2 regions of the Cupriavidus phytohabitans genome follow, and region 2 is predicted to be linked to the other one. Evidence: predicted binding sites of a transcription regulator. Region 2 holds the regulator's gene; the other holds the start of a gene.

The links. Region 2 encodes NrdR, which represses ribonucleotide reductase genes. Its sites were predicted from a motif close to CACNANATNTNGTG; they were not measured.
Region 1: the regulator NrdR is predicted to act here: its motif matches at 2,515-2,528, upstream of J8I34_RS04295 (ribonucleoside triphosphate reductase).

The regions. Positions count from the first base shown of each region.
Region 1 is NZ_JAGIQB010000004.1:163,960-171,761, forward strand. Features, by position in the region: gene J8I34_RS04285 (anaerobic ribonucleoside-triphosphate reductase activating protein) at 1-566, opposite strand, end outside; gene nrdD (anaerobic ribonucleoside-triphosphate reductase) at 529-702, opposite strand; gene J8I34_RS04295 (ribonucleoside triphosphate reductase) at 699-2,477, opposite strand; gene J8I34_RS04300 (flavodoxin family protein) at 2,742-3,362, opposite strand; partial or broken gene J8I34_RS04305 (TonB-dependent receptor family protein) at 3,648-5,838, shown strand; gene mdtD (multidrug transporter subunit MdtD) at 5,965-7,413, shown strand.
Region 2 is NZ_JAGIQB010000005.1:32,648-40,449, reverse strand. Features, by position in the region: gene tolQ (protein TolQ) at 1-44, opposite strand, end outside; gene ybgC (tol-pal system-associated acyl-CoA thioesterase) at 41-445, opposite strand; ZMP/ZTP riboswitch at 600-701, shown strand; gene glyA (serine hydroxymethyltransferase) at 835-2,082, shown strand; gene nrdR (transcriptional regulator NrdR) at 2,240-2,707, shown strand; gene J8I34_RS04795 (hypothetical protein) at 3,046-3,204, shown strand; gene J8I34_RS04790 (type IV pilus modification PilV family protein) at 3,334-3,693, shown strand; gene J8I34_RS04785 (PilW family protein) at 3,690-4,604, shown strand; gene J8I34_RS04780 (pilus assembly protein) at 4,598-5,203, shown strand; gene J8I34_RS04775 (pilus assembly protein) at 5,200-6,990, shown strand; gene J8I34_RS04770 (type IV pilin protein) at 6,987-7,445, shown strand; gene J8I34_RS04765 (GspH/FimT family pseudopilin) at 7,445-7,802, shown strand, end outside.

The DNA.
Region 1 (7,802 bases), on a different contig from region 2:
CGGCATTCGAACGGAACGCCGGCGCCGAGCAGTTGCGCCAGGCTGGCCTGCACCCGCGCCAGGCCGCCGGGCCGTCCGACCAGCGCATCGTGACCGGCCGCGTCCGCCTTGATATCCAGCCCGACCCAGTCCAGCTGTGGCAACAGCGCGGCGAGCCGTTGCGGATAGATGCCGGCGGTATGCAAGCCCACCCTGAAACCGAGCGCGCGCACCGCCGCGGCCAGCCCCGGCAGGCGCGCTTCGCTGAGCGGCTCGCCCCCGGAAAACACCACGCCGTCGAGCAGCCCGGCGCGGGTCTTCAGCCAGTCCAGCACCGCTGGCCAGGCGTAGGCCGCATGGCGCCGCTGCAGGTGGGCATTGTGGCAATAGCCGCAGCGCCACGGACAGCCGGCAATAAACAGCACCGCCGCCAGCTGTCCGGGCCAGTCCACGCTGGAGAACGGCACCAGGCCGGCGAGCGCCGGCCCGCCCTGCAATGACGCGGCGGCCGCTGGCGCAGGCACCGGTATGGCCGTGAGGCAGGGGCCGTCAGCCACAGGCGCTTTCAGTGAAGAAACGCCGCTCATTGAATTCCCCTTGCTTGCCGGTGTTGAAGGACGTCACGGGCCGGTGGTAGCCCATCACCCGGGTCCAGACCTCGCAGCGGGTACGCAGGGTGGGATCGAGGGCCGGCGTGGCTGGCTGGCGCGATTCGGTATTCATGAGAGCTCCTCTTCAGGTTGGGTTTGCGGCGCGCTGGCCGCGGCTGGGGTGCGTGCCAGCAACTCGGCATCGCACCGGGGACAGAACTCGTGGCGCCCGCTCAGGTAGCCGTGCTTCGGGCAGATCGAGAAGGTGGGCGTGATCGTCAGATATGGCACGCGGAAGCGCGTCAGCGCGCGCCGGACCAGCGCCTTGCAGGCTTGTGCGCTGGACAGGGCTTCGTTCATGTACAGGTGCAGCACGGTGCCGCCGGTGTACTTGCCTTGCAGCGCTTCCTGCATCGACAGCGCGGTGAACGGATCGTCGGTATAGCCGGCCGGGAGCTGGCTGGAGTTGGTGTAGTAGGGCTGCTCGGCCGTGCCCGCCTGCAGGATGTCGGGCCAGCGCTTGCGGTCTTCGCGCGCGAAGCGGTAGGTAGTGCCTTCGGCCGGCGTTGCCTCCAGGTTATAGAGGTGGCCCGTCGCTTCCTGGAACTCGCCGATGCGCGCACGCACATGGTCGAGCAGCCGCAATGCCATGGCATGCCCGCCAGGCGTCGTGACGTCGTCGGCGTCGCCGGAGAAATTCCGGATCATCTCGTTGATGCCGTTGACGCCGAGCGTGCTGAAGTGGTTGCGCAGCGTGCCGAGGTAGCGGCGCGTATAGGGATACAGCCCCGCGTCCATGTAATGCTGCACCACGCGGCGCTTGTCTTCGAGCACATCGCGGCCCAGCGCCAGCAGGCGGTCCAGTGCCGCCATCAGCCCCGCCTCGTCGCCCCGGTGCAGGTAGCCCAAGCGCGCGCAGTTGACCGTGACCACGCCGACCGAGCCGGTCTGCTCGGCCGAGCCGAACAGGCCGTTGCCGCGCTTGAGCAGTTCGCGCAGGTCCAGCTGCAGGCGGCAGCACATGGAGCGGACCATGTGCGGTTCCAGATCGGAATTGATGAAATTCTGGAAGTAGGGCAGCCCGTAGCGCGCCGTCATCTCGAACAGCGGCTCGGCGTTGGCATGGTCCCAGTCGAAGTCCGGCGTGATGTTGTAGGTAGGGATCGGGAAGGTGAAGGCGCGCCCGCGCGCATCACCCTGCGTCATCACCTCGATGTAGGCGCGGTTGATCATGTCCATCTCCGGCTGGAGGTCGCCGTAGGTGAACGGCATTTCCTCGCCGGCGATATACGGCACCTGGCCGGCCAGGTCTTGCGGGCAGGTCCAGTCGAAGGTGAGGTTGGTGAACGGCGTCTGCGTGCCCCAGCGGCTCGGCACGTTCAGGTTGAACACCAGCTCCTGCATCGACTGGCGCACCGCGCGGTAGTCCATGCGGTCGTGCCGCACGAACGGCGCCATGTAGGTATCGAAACTGGAAAATGCCTGCGCGCCGGCCCACTCGTTCTGCAGCGTGCCGAGAAAGTTGACGATCTGGCCGACAGCTGCCGACATATGCCTGGGCGGGTTGGCCTCGACCTTGCCCGGCACGCCGTTGAAGCCTTCCGCCAGCAACTGGCGCAGCGACCAGCCGGCGCAGTAGCCGGACAGCATGTCGAGGTCATGGATATGCAGGTCGCCGTCGCGATGCGCCTGCCCGGCTTCCGGGCTGAAGATATGCGACAGCCAGTAGTTGGCCGTGACCTTGCCGGCGACGTTGAGGATCAGTCCGCCCAGGCTGTAGCCCTGGTTGGCGTTGGCCCGCACGCGCCAGTCGCGCTGGGCCAGGTATTCCTCCATGGCGCTGGCCACGTCGACCTGGCCGCCGTGCTGCGCCGGCGATGGCGTGCCGGCTTGCTGTGCGTCGCGCATGCTTTTCCCTTTATGTAGTGCATGTTGCGCAGATTAGCACTACATATAGTGGTCGTGCGTTGCCGAAGTCAGGTGTTCAGCACCCGGGTTGATGGCTGTCAACCGGCGTGGCTGGCGCCTGGCCGGCGGGGGCCGTGTTTGCGCGGACGCAAAGCCATATTGATGGGCGGGGCATTCCCGCTGCGTCGCAACGCACGTCCGCCAAAACGCAAACCGGCCCCGAAGGGCCGGCAGGGCAGGGCACGCGTAAGGCGTGGCGAAAGATCAGGCGGCTTGCTTCAGTGCTGCCAGCGCGCGCTGGCCAGCCACCAGTTGCTGCGCCACCCCGGCCACGCGCGCCCCCAGATGCTCGGCGGTGCGCAGGTCGGCCGGCGGCGGCGCCACCTCGGCGCTGACATCGGCGTCGGACTGCGCGGCGGCGCCCAGGAAGAAGCCGTGGCGGTTCAGCGAGTCTTCGGTCGACTTGGAGTTGTTGTGACCCGGAGGCAGGCCCAGGTTGACCCAGTGCATGCCGTGCTGCGCGGCGAAGATGGCCATCTGCTGCAGCGTTGCCAGCTTGTCGCCCGAACGCGAAGCGGCGTTGGTGAAGCCGGCCGCGACCTTGTTGGCCCACTTGCCGCCCTTGGCGAAGACATTGCGCGAGGTGGCGTCCATGAAGCCCTTGAACTGCGCCGAGGCGCTGCCCATGTAGGTCGGTGCGCCGAAGATGATGGCGTCGACCTGCTCCAGCGTGTCCCAGTGCTGGTCGATGTCCTCGACCGGAATCAGCAGGCTTTCGGCGCCCGCCACGCTGCCGGCGCCGCGAGCGACGGCCTGGGCCTGCCTGGCAGTGTGGCCGTAGCCGCTGTGGTAGACGATGGCGACGCGGGTGGTTTGGGTATGCATGGTGTCTAGTCCCTTGATTTTAAAAATCTGAATGACCGTTTGCTGGGTTGTGCTGTAGCGGATCTGCTGTGTGCGTTGACTTTGCATCGGCCGGTGAAGAGAGTTTAGGCAGGCTGGTGCGTACTCGCGGGGTCCTTCGTGAAACAAGTTGTTGAAATTTTATGAATAATCGTTCGCGCCCTGTCGCACGGTAGCGGGTGTTCCCCGCGGCGGCCGTCATGGAAATGTGCCCCGGGACGCGATAAAGTTGCGACACCTCCACCCCTGCACCGCGCCCCGACAACCATGAAACCAGGCGGCACGCAGCCTTTGTCGGCCAGGCATCAGCGCCGCCCCTGCCTCCGCGTGCCGGTGCCCAGGGCATTGGCGATGGCCGCCCTGGTACTCACATGCGGCGGCGTGCGTGCCGCTGATCCGCCCGACAGCGCGGTGGCCGCCGGCACCGCCGAAACCCTCCCCGACATCGTGGTCACCGCCACCCGCAGCGAGCAGCGACGCTTCGATGCGCCGGCCGCGGTGGATAGCGTGCCGGTCGATCCGCTGCGCAGCGCCACGCCGCTGGTCAACCTGTCCGAGGTGCTGGCGGGTGTGCCGGGCGTGGCCGTGCGGGACCGGCAGAACTATTCGCAGGACCTGCAGCTGGCGGTGCGCGGCTTCGGCACGCGCTCCACGTTTGGCGTGCGCGGCGTGCGGCTCTATGTCGACGGCATCCCCGCGACCATGCCCGACGGCCAGGGCCAGGCCTCCACCGCCGACCTGGCCAATGCCGGCCGTGTCGAGGTGCTGCGCGGTCCGTTTGCGCAGATGTACGGCAATGCCTCGGGCGGCGTGGTGCAGGTGTTCACCCCCGATCCGCCCAAGGACGGCTTTACCGCGCGCGCGCGCGTCGACCGGCTTCGGCTCGGACGGCCAGTGGCAGGCCGGAGTGGCGCTGGCCGGCGGCAACGAGCGCCTGGGCGGCTCGCTCGATGCCTGGACCTACCAGACCGATGGCTACCGCGACCACTCGGCGGCGCGCCGCTACCAGCTCAATGCACGCGTGGTGGCGCAGCCGGCCAGCGGCACGCGCGTGATTGGCCAGTTCAACTACTTCAACCAGCCGCTGGCGCAGGATCCGCTTGGGCTGACACGTGCGCAGGCCGATGCCAACCCGCGCCAGGCGGTGCCGGCTGCGACCCAGTTCGACACCGGCAAGAACGTCGAGCAGGCGCAGGCGGGCGTGGTGGTGGAGCATCAGCTGAGCGACATCGACAGCCTCACCGGACGTCTCTACGGCGGGACCCGCAACCTGTACCAGCGCCTCGGGTTCAGCGGCGCCGCGCCGACGTCATCCGGCGGCATCGTCGACCTGGATCGCATCTATGGCGGCGGCGCGCTGTCGTGGAGCCGGCGCACCACCGCCAACGGCCTGCCGCTGCTGTGGACGGCCGGGGTGGAGGCCAACGGCATGCGCGACGGCCGCAACGGCTACGTCAACCAGGACGGCAGCCAGGGCGCGCTGCGGCGTGACGAGACCAATACCGCGACCGACCTGGGCGCCTTCGCGCAGGCCGACTGGACCTTCCATCCCGACTGGCAAGTGGTCGGCGGCGTGCGCGCCAGCCGCGTGCGGCTGGGCATCGACGACCAGTTCATCACCGCGGCCAGCCCCGACGACAGCGGCACCGCCACCTACAGCAACGTCAGCCCGGTGCTCGGGCTGGTGTGGCATGCGCTCGATAGCCTGAACGTCTATGCCAACCTCGGTCGCGGCTTCGAGACGCCGACGCTGACCGAGGTCGCCTACGGCCCCGGCGGGGTCGGCAGCAACCTCGGCCTGCGCGCCTCGACCAGCCGCCAGGGCGAGATCGGCATCAAGTGGCAGGCCGACGGGCAGCGCCTGGAAGCGGCGCTGTTCGATGCCGACAGCCACGACGAAGTGGTGCCGCAATCGAACAACGCGGGCCGCACCGTCTACCAGAACGTCAACGGCGTGCGCCGGCGCGGCTTCGAGCTGGGCTGGCGCGGCGGCTTCCTGGGGCAGGTCGGCACGCCGGGGCAAGGTGGCGGCAGCCGCATCGAGGCCGGGCTGGCCTATACCTGGCTCGATGCCTATTTCGGCGATGCCTTCATCAACGCGCAGGGCCAGACCGTGGCCGCGGGCAACCGGCTGCCCGGCACCGCGCGCCATAGCGTCAGCGCCGACCTGGCCTGGCGGCCGCTGGCGCCGCTCACGCTCGGCGCCGAGATGCGCGTCGACAGCCGCGTCTATGCCGATGACCTCAACACGCAAGCCGCGCCCGGCTACGCGGTCTTCAACCTGCGCGCCGGCTACGAGTTCCGCCTCGGCCCGACCCGCGTCTACCTGTTCGGCCGCATCGACAACGTGACCGACCGGCGCTATATCGGCTCGGTGATCGTCAACGAGGCCAACGGGCGTTACTTCGAGCCGGCACCGGGCCGGCGCTTCTTCATCGGGCTGCGCGCGGCCTTGTAGGCTCGGCGCGCGGCGGTGGTTGCGCCCAATTTCGTTTGATTGCCTGTTGCGCCATTGCCCTTTAAGGTGTTGGCTTTGGCCGCGTCCGCCTGCGGGCCGGCAGCGCGCCAGCCCGGAGTTTGCGTAATGACCGCGCCCTTGCCAGACGTTCCCGTCGTGCCGCCGCCGGACGACCATACCCGCCGCATCATGCTGTGGGTCGTGGCGGTCGGCTTCTTCATGCAGACGCTGGACTCGACCATCGTCAACACCGCCTTGCCGTCGATGGCGCGCAGCCTGGGCGAGAGCCCGCTGCGGATGCAGTCCGTGGTGATCGCCTACTCGCTGACCATGGCGGTAATCATCCCGGCCTCGGGCTGGCTTGCCGACCGCTTCGGCACGCGCACCATCTTCCAGACCGCGATCGGCCTGTTCGTGGCCGGCTCGCTGCTGTGCGCGTATGCGCCGACGCTCAACTTCCTGGTCGGCGCGCGCGTGGTGCAGGGCGTGGGCGGCGCCATGCTGCTGCCGGTCGGACGGCTCTCGGTGCTGCGCACCTTTCCGCGCGAACAGTACCTGCAGGCGCTAAGCTTCGTCGCCATCCCGGGCATGATCGGCCCGTTGATCGGCCCCACGCTGGGCGGCTGGCTGACGCAGGCGCTTTCGTGGCACTGGATCTTCCTGATCAACGTGCCCGTCGGCCTGCTCGGCGCGCTTGCCACGATCCGCTATATGCCGAACGCAAAACTGTCCGGCATCGGCCGCTTCGACATTGCTGGCTACCTGCTGCTGGCCGTCGCCATGCTGGCGCTGTCCTTCTCGCTCGACGGGCTGGCCGGCCTGGGCTTCGAGCACGCCACCGTGCTGTTGCTGCTGATCGCCAGCATGGCCGCGCTGACCGCCTATGGCCTGCATGCCAACCGCCGCAAGCAGCCGCTGTTTCCGCTGCGACTGTTCCGCATCCACAGCTTCAGCGTCGGCCTGCTGGGCAACCTGTTCGCCCGCATCGGCAATGGCTCGATGCCGTTCCTGATCCCGCTGACGCTGCAGGTCAGCCTGGGTTACTCACCGTTCGACGCCGGCCTGATGATGCTGCCCGTTACCGCCGCCGGGATGGCCTCCAAGCGGCTCGCCACGCGGCTGATCCAGCGCCACGGGTACCGCCGCGTGCTGGTCTCCAACACCTTCGTGGTCGGCCTGGTGATGGCCGCCTTCGGGCTGATCACGCCGCAACTGCCGCTATGGCTGCTGGTCCCGTTGCTGGCCGTGTTCGGCATGGTCAATTCGGTCCAGTTCACGGCGATGAATACCGTGACGCTCAAGGACCTGAGCGGCGCGGGCGCCAGCAGCGGCAACAGCATGCTGTCGATGGTGCAGATGCTGTCGATGAGCCTGGCGGTGACGTCGGCGGGGGCGCTGCTGGCCACGTTCCAGCATCGGTTTGGCGGGGACACGGCGGCGGTGTTGCCGGCGTTTCATGCCACCTTTGTCTGCATGGGGCTGATCACTTGTGCGTCGGCTTGGATTTTCATGCAGTTGGGGAGGCAAGAGGCGGCGCCGGCGTTGCCGGTCAGGCATGGGGAGAAGGAGGTGTGACAGCAGCTAGAGGGCAGACGCCGTGGGCCGGTCGCGCAAAGGGGTTTTTTGCAGGTTAGCGGCCTTCGGTCACGCATCGCGGCGCAGTCGCCGTGCACAATGCCGCACCGCACCGCACCGCACCGCACCGCACCGCACCGCACCGCACCGCACCGCACCGCACCGCACCGCACCGCACGCACCGCACGCACCGCCTGGCGGTGCGGATCTGTCTGCCGCGGGATGGCAGGCAGGGGCCTGGGGCCACGGCGGCGGACCTCGCTGCACTGCACCGAAGGCCGCCGCGCCGGCGGGCGAACTTCGCGGCGCCTGGCGGCTCCTAACATCATGAGCCGGCGGCGCCCACGGCAGGCGCCATCGCCGGCACCGACGCAGGGAGGCGCCATGGA
Region 2 (7,802 bases):
AGCGTTACGATCGACATGTCTTGCGTGACGGTCACGGGATTCATCGGGCGGACTTGATGGTAGCTAGGACGGGGGCGGGGATCGGGGCGGGACGGAAAGTGCTTCGATCGACACATCCGACGCGGATGGCGCCGGATGCAAGCATCAACTCGTCACGCCAGGCTTCCTGCGTGAACTGGACCGAGGCCGGGCCGACCCGGTCGATGCGCGTTCGGATCTCGAGCTGGTCATCGAGGCGGGCGGGCGCATTGTAGTCCACCGCCGTGCTACGGACGATGAAGACCACGCCGGCCTCGTCGGCCAGCGCCTGCTGCTCGATACCGAGCGAACGCAGCCACTCGGTGCGGGCCCGTTCGAAGAACTTGAGGTAGTTGGCGTAGAACACTACGCCACCCGCGTCGGTGTCTTCCCAGTACACCCGCAGGGTCCAGACAAAGTTTGTCATGGCCGCGATTGTAACGGAGAGCGAACGCGGTTTCGTGTAAACCCGCGGTACGAGTTTGCAACAGCAAGTTGCTGGCCAGCCCTTGACCAGCCTTGGCTGGCGGGTTGACGGCTTGCGGCGGGCGCACTCTACGCGCTACACTGCGCGCAACCATTCCACCTTGCGCGACTGGCGAAGTCAGTGGGCACTACCACGAGGAAGCGCAAGTTCTCTGGCGTGTCGTTTCACACGCCTGCCGCTCGCCTGGGCAGCGAATGGGAAGCAGGGTGCGCCCTGCGCCGACGGCTGCAAAGTGCCGCCAGCGCCGGTCGCCGCTAGCCTTCCCCGCGCGCCCTAACCGATGCTCCCGATGCTTGAATCGGATTCCCTTTTTTCAGACGAGTCTCGCCATGTTCGAACGCAGCCGTTTCACGATCGACCAGATCGACCCTGAGGTCTTTGCCGCCATCCAGAAGGAAAACCAGCGGCAGGAAGACCACATCGAGCTGATCGCCTCCGAAAACTACACCTCGCCGGCCGTGATGGCCGCGCAGGGTTCGCAACTGACCAACAAGTACGCCGAGGGCTATCCCGGCAAGCGCTACTACGGTGGCTGCGAGTTTGTCGACATGGTCGAGCAGCTCGCCATCGACCGCGTCAAGCAGCTGTTCGGCGCCGAAGCCGCCAACGTGCAGCCCAATTCGGGTTCGCAGGCCAACCAGGGCGTGTACTTCGCCGTGCTCAAGCCGGGCGACACCATCATGGGCATGAGCCTGGCCGAAGGCGGCCACCTGACCCACGGCATGGCGCTGAACATGAGCGGCAAGTGGTTCAACGTGGTCAGCTATGGCCTGAACGCGCAGGAAGACATCGACTACGACGCGCTGGAAAAGCTGGCGCAAGAGAAAAAGCCCAAGCTGATCATCGCCGGCGCCTCGGCCTTCGCGCTGCGCATCGACTTCGAGCGCATCAGCCGCGTCGCCAAGTCGATCGGTGCCTATTTCATGGTCGACATGGCCCACTACGCCGGCCTGATCGCCGCTGGTGTCTACCCGAACCCGGTGCCGCACGCCGACTTTGTCACCACCACCACGCACAAGAGCCTGCGCGGCCCGCGCGGCGGCGTGATCCTGATGAAGGCCGAGCATGAGAAGGCCATCAACTCGGCGATCTTCCCTGGCATCCAGGGCGGCCCGCTGATGCACGTGATCGCCGGCAAGGCGGTGGCGTTCAAGGAAGCGCTGACGCCCGAGTTCAAGGAATACCAGCAGCAAGTGGTGAAGAACGCCGCCGTACTGGCCGAGACCCTGATCGCGCGCGGCCTGCGCATCGTCTCGGGCCGCACCGAAAGCCACGTGATGCTGGTCGACCTGCGCGCCAAGAACATCACCGGCAAGGACGCCGAGCGCATCCTGGGCGAGGCGCACATCACCGTCAACAAGAACGCCATCCCGAACGATCCGGAAAAGCCGTTCGTGACCTCGGGCATCCGCCTGGGCTCGCCGGCCATGACCACCCGCGGCTTCAAGGAAGAAGAAGCGCGCATCGTCGGCAACCTGATCGCCGACGTGCTGGAGAACCCGCACGACGCCGCCAACATCGCCAGCGTGCGCGAGCAGGTGGCTGCCCTGACCAAGCGTTTCCCGGTCTACGGCTGATGCTTCCAGGCCACCCGCGAGGGTGGCCGGCAGCCCCGCAAGCCGCGCCCTGTCACATGACACAGGCGGTCCGGCTTGCGGGCCTCGCCAACCCGCCCCGCCTCCGCGGAACACCCACGCGGAACAGGCGGCGGAATTCAACTGAAGGTGGTCAGGCATGAAATGCCCCTTTTGCGGTCATTCCAATACCCAGGTGCTCGACACGCGCATGTCGGAAGACGGCGATGCCGTACGCCGGCGCCGCCGCTGCGAGTCCTGCGACCGCCGCTTCACCACCTATGAGCGGATCGAGCTGTTCTTCCCCGCCATCGTCAAGAAAAACGGTTCGCGCGTCGACTACGCGCGCGCCAAGCTGAAGGATTCGATGCGCCTGGCGTTGCGCAAGCGTCCGGTCTCGGCTGAAGCCATCGATGAAGCCATCACCCGCATCGAGGAAAGACTGCTGTCGCTGGGCGAGAAAGAAATCGCCAGCAGCCAGGTCGGCGAGTTGGTGATGCGCGAGCTGCGCAAGCTCGACAAGATCGCCTATATCCGCTTTGCGTCGGTGTACCGGAGTTTCGAGGATGTGTCGGAATTCCGCGACGTACTGGACGAGTTCGCGGCGTCCACCCCTCGGAAGGGGTAGCAAAAGTAACGAATTACTAGTTGTTTAATCCCCGTTGCATTCCATTCGAGCCCGTGCAAAGACACAAAAAGGGCCGGAATGCAGGCTGAAATAAGCAGTCCGAAATAACAAGATAACGAAGTCGGAACGCCTTTTTCGTATGTCGGCGCGTCCACGGTCGACAAGAACTACCTGAACCAGTTTGGCCGCTCCGGCGTGTACAAGTCGCTCGACCCGGTCAGCGAGCTGTACTACGAAAGCATCCGCTACCTGCAAGGCCAGCAGCCGACGCCGGAAGCGATTTCGAGCTATGCGTCCTACAAGGACGGCTTCCCGGTCTACACGCAGTGGACCGACTCTTGCCAGTCGGCTATACGCGCACGCTGGCGGATGTCATGCAATCCGCGCAGTTGCTGCTGACGCTGGGCAACGGCAACCAGCGGCTGGTCGACATCAGCCAGCTCGGCCGGGTGCGTGTCCGCCGGCCGCAGGCGACGCAGACGACAGCGTGCCAGTGAGGCGAGTTGCAGCCAGCCCTCGCCGGCGCTGAACCGACACAACATTCCGCAGATTCTTCACGCTCGGAAACGTAGCCGCGCACGTCCGGCAGCTATCTTGGGGGTCCCTGCCAGCCACGGTGACTCCCCATGCCGCATCTGCATCGCTACCGTACGTCCACGCCACAGCTCGCCAGTACCCGCCGTGGACCAGATGGCTTCACGCTGCACGATTCGCTTTGCGCGTTGTTCGTCCTGGGCACAGGGCTGCTGCCTTTGATGGGCCTCGCGCCCCAGGCAATGGGCCATCTGCGCGAGCAGGAAACCATCAACCGGTCAGCGCGCCTTGCGCTTGAGTTCGCCGAGACCGACGCTGCCGTGGCGATACCTGACCGGTGCGCCGGAACGCCGACGCTGCGCCTTTGCGCGGAAGCTGACAAGCTGGTTACCGCAACATGGAGCGGCGGCACGGATGGCCTGTCAGGCATGGCATTGTGGGTGCGGCCTTGAGACTTCGCACCATGCCGGGATACACGCTGGTGGAGCTGTTGGTCGGCATGACGCTCGGACTGGTCATTGCCGCAGCCGCGGTATCGACATTCCTCGCGGCACAGGCGGCATACCTCGTGATCGCCGACCGCATCCTGCTCGAAGAGCGCGGCCAGCGCGCGCTGGCCGTCATCACGCTGTTGCTGCGGCAGGCCGGCTGGCGGATGGCACCGGCGGGCGCGGCGACCGCCGCAGTGACGGCATTCCCTGCCGTCAGCGGTGCCGACAATTGCGGCCAGCCAGCCATCGGTCCCCTGCCGTCCTGCGCCAGGGCCGGGGTCGGACGCAGCGATGCGCTGCTGGTGCGTTTCGACGGCAGCGGACTGCCGGGAGCGCTGGCGCAACCGGACCAGACCATGACCGACTGCAGCGGCTATGGCGTCGCCGCGCAACAGGCCGGTCCCTACGGGACGCCTGACTACGTCGCGGCCAACCTGATCTACGTCGCAGCCGGCAGCGACGGCGTGCCGCAGCTGCTGTGCCGCTACCCGACCCGCCGCCAGGGAACGATCGATGGCACCGGCTGGACTTCCGGCGCGCTGGTCCGCGGCGTCGAGTCGCTGCAGTTCCGCTACGGCCTGGACACCGACGGCGACGGCGTGGCCGACCGCTATGAACCGGCCGCCACGATCCAGGCGCAGGGCGCAGCGGCATGGGAGCGCGTACTGGCCGTGCAGGTCGCGCTGGCCGTGCGTGGCGACCGGCCCGGCTCGGCGGCGGGCCAGGAGAACGCCGAGCCGCCGCCACCCGCCGGGAGCGCCGCCGCCGACCTGGATGCCGCCGGCCCGGGCGTGCCAGGCACCGCCCGCCGCGTCTTCGCCACCACGGTACGGCTGCGCAACCTGCCACGCTGCCAGGACACGCTATGCTGACCCGACAACCGCTGCCCGCGCGCCAGTCAGGCGCCGCCACGCTGCTGCTATGCGGCACGATGCTGCTGCTGGTCCTGCTGCTGGCCGCCGCCACGCTGCAGATGCTGATGGCCGGCCGGCAACTCACGGTCATGCAACTGGATCGCGAGATCGCATTCCGGGCGGCCGAGGTCGCGCTGCTCGATGGCGAAGCCGACTTGCTGGCGGCGGCGGCAGGCAAGGGCCAAAGCGGCCGTCTTGACCCCATGCCCGAACCCGGCCACTGCGGCACCGGACTGCAGGCCGGCATCTGCCTGCCTGCTGCAGGCGGCACGCCGGTCTGGCAACCATGGCTGCTGGACGGTGCCGACGCCGATGCGGTCGGCGTGCCGCTGGGCCGCTTCACCGGCGCGACGCTGCCCGTGCTGCCGCCAGGCACCGCCGGGACGCGCGACTTGCCCCGCTACGTCGCCGAGCTGCTGGACCAGGCGCCGGCCGGCCATGCGGTAGCGGACAGTCCGGCCACCAGCCAGCCGGGCCCAAGGATCCGGATCACGGCCATCGGCTTCGGGCGCAGCCGGGCCGTACGCGCGGTCGTGCAGAGCGAGGTCCAGCCATGAGACACCTTGCCGTGATTGTGCTTGCCTTCACCTGGCTGAGCGCCGCCGCTGCCGACACCGATGCCGGGCGGTTGCCGCTCGCTTACCGCACCACAGAGGGGGCCTACCCATGGACCGGCCGCCTGTTCGCGCTCGGCTGGCAGGGGGCGGCAGGCGCTTCGCCGGCGTCTTACCTTTGGGAAGCCGGCAACCTGCTGGACCAGCGCCCCCCGGCATCGCGTCGCATCGTTACATCGTCGGCGCCCACCGATGAAGCACCGGAACAACTGGTGGAGCCAGCCGCGGCAACGAGCGGCAACGGCGATCAGAGCGCCCGACTGGACTGGCTGCGCGGCGCACAGTCCGTGTCGGGACTGCGGCCGCGCGACACAGCCCTCGGCCATGCCGCGGGGGCCCGCGTGCGCGTGGTGGCGCCACCGGCATGGGCACCCGGCAAACCCGGGCACACCGCCTTTCGCGTGCGCTACGGGCTGCGCCGGCACATGGCCTGGCTGGGCACCGCCGACGGCCTGCTGCATGCCTTCGATGCGGTCACCGGCGACGAGCGCGCGGCCTACCTGCCGCGGACCTTGTTGCCCTATGCCCTCGCACTGCCGCAGGCCGGTGCGCCGCTGCTGCCGGCGCCCTGCCCACGCCCCGAAGCGCAGGACGTGACCGTGCGCGGCGAATGGCGCACGGTATTGCTTTGCGGCATCGTCGGCAGCCCTGCCACCGGCAACCCGGCCGCGGTGCTGGCGCTCGACGTGTCAGATCCGGAGGCACTGCAGCCCTTCGGCATGCTGTGGGAAGCCACCGCCTCCGACACGCTGCCCATCTCCGCGCGCGGCCCGATACGTGCGGCGGGCATTCCCGATACGGCTGGCGTGCGCTGGCATGCCGTCGTCACGCTGGACCGGGCGCTTTATGGCCGCTCCGGCCTGTTGCTGCTGCCCCTGGACAAGCCCGCGGGCGCGGCATGGGCGGGGAAGTACGCGCCTCGCTTGCTGCCGCTGCCCGAGCGCGACTGCGCGGACAAGCCGGCAATGGCCGACCTCATCGCCGTCAGCGTGCTGGCCGACATGGCAGGCCAGGCAGTCGCTGCCTATGCCACGGACGACGCCGGGCAGCTGTGGCGATTCCCGCTGGCGGGCGCGGGCGTGGCCGCTTGCCTGCACAGCACGCCGGGCCAGGCCCAGCCTCCGGTGGACGAGGCACCGGTGCTGCTCGGTTCGCCGACGGCGCCGGTCGTGGTCTATGGCGGTGGTAACGGCCTGTCGGCCGTTCCGGACCCGGCGCAGGGCAGCACGCCGGGCGCTGTGCCTGCGCAGATCGCAATACAAGCCAGCGACGGCGGCTACATCCTGCGCGCGCCCGCGGCAAAGGCCGACGCCGCGCCATACGCCGGCTGGCAGTTGACGCTGCTCCATCCCGGCGAGCAGGTCGAGCAGCTCGAATCCGTGTTTCCCGGCCACCTGATGTTTGTGACACGCACGCCTGACGGCGTCCGGCGTGGCTACCTCGTACTTGCCGCGACCGGCGACTCCGTGGTTCGGGACAGCCGTGGGCAAGCCGTGCACATGGCAACAGGCCAGGTGCTGCCGGCGGGGGCAACCGTCTTCGTCAACACTACGCCAGTGCCAGGCGGAGCCACAACGCCGGGCCTGTCCGCGAGCGAGGCGTACGCACTGTCGCTGTGGGCGGCCGACGGCAAGGGGGCCACGCTGCTGACGCAAACGTTGGCCAGCCGTCGGACCGGCAGGCTGCGGTGGCGCGAGATCATCGGACCGGCAACCGAGGACAAGCCATGAGCCTTGCCTATAAACATTGCCGCCAGGGACATGGCTTCAGCCTGATCGAGCTTGCCACGGCGTTGGCGATCGTTGCCGTGCTCGCGGCCATTGCCTTGCCGGCATGGCACCACTATTTGCAGCGGGGCTGGCGCGCACAGGCCCGCGCGGCGCTGACCGAGGCGATGCTGCAACTGGAGCGCCACGCCGCAGGCGCCATGACATTCGCCGCGGAACCTGGCGCAGACGTCCCCGCCGGCCAATGGCCGCGGCAGATACCCGCCACCGGCACCGTCCGACACACGTTGACGGCCGGTGCGTGCGCGGAGGAAACACTGGATGCCTGCGTCGAATTGCGCGCCAAGCCCCGGCAGCCCGACCCGCAATGTGGTGTGCTGATCCTGCGCAGCACCGGTCAATGGCTGGTGCTGCCCGCCGGCCAGGCCACGGCACAGGCAAGACCCCCGGAGTGCTGATGACCGCCCGCCCTGCCAGCATCCACCGCATCCACCGCGGCGAGTGCGGCCTGACCCTGGCGGAGCTGCTGACCGCGCTGGCCGTCATGGCCATCCTTGCCGCGGCGGCCTATCCGACATTCCAGGACCTGCTCGCCCGCCAGCAGGTCGCACTCGCCGCCGACCGCCTGGCGGCGTCGCTGGCGCTGGCCCGGGCCACGGCGCTGGGACGGCGCACGGAAGTGATGCTTGAACCGCTGGCGGGGGAGACTACGCTGGATCATGGCTGGCAGTTGGTCGCGAACCCCGGCGCCATAAAGGGACGCACCGTACTGTCCGTCGTGGAGCCCGGCATGGCCTGCCTGTCAGTCACCCTGC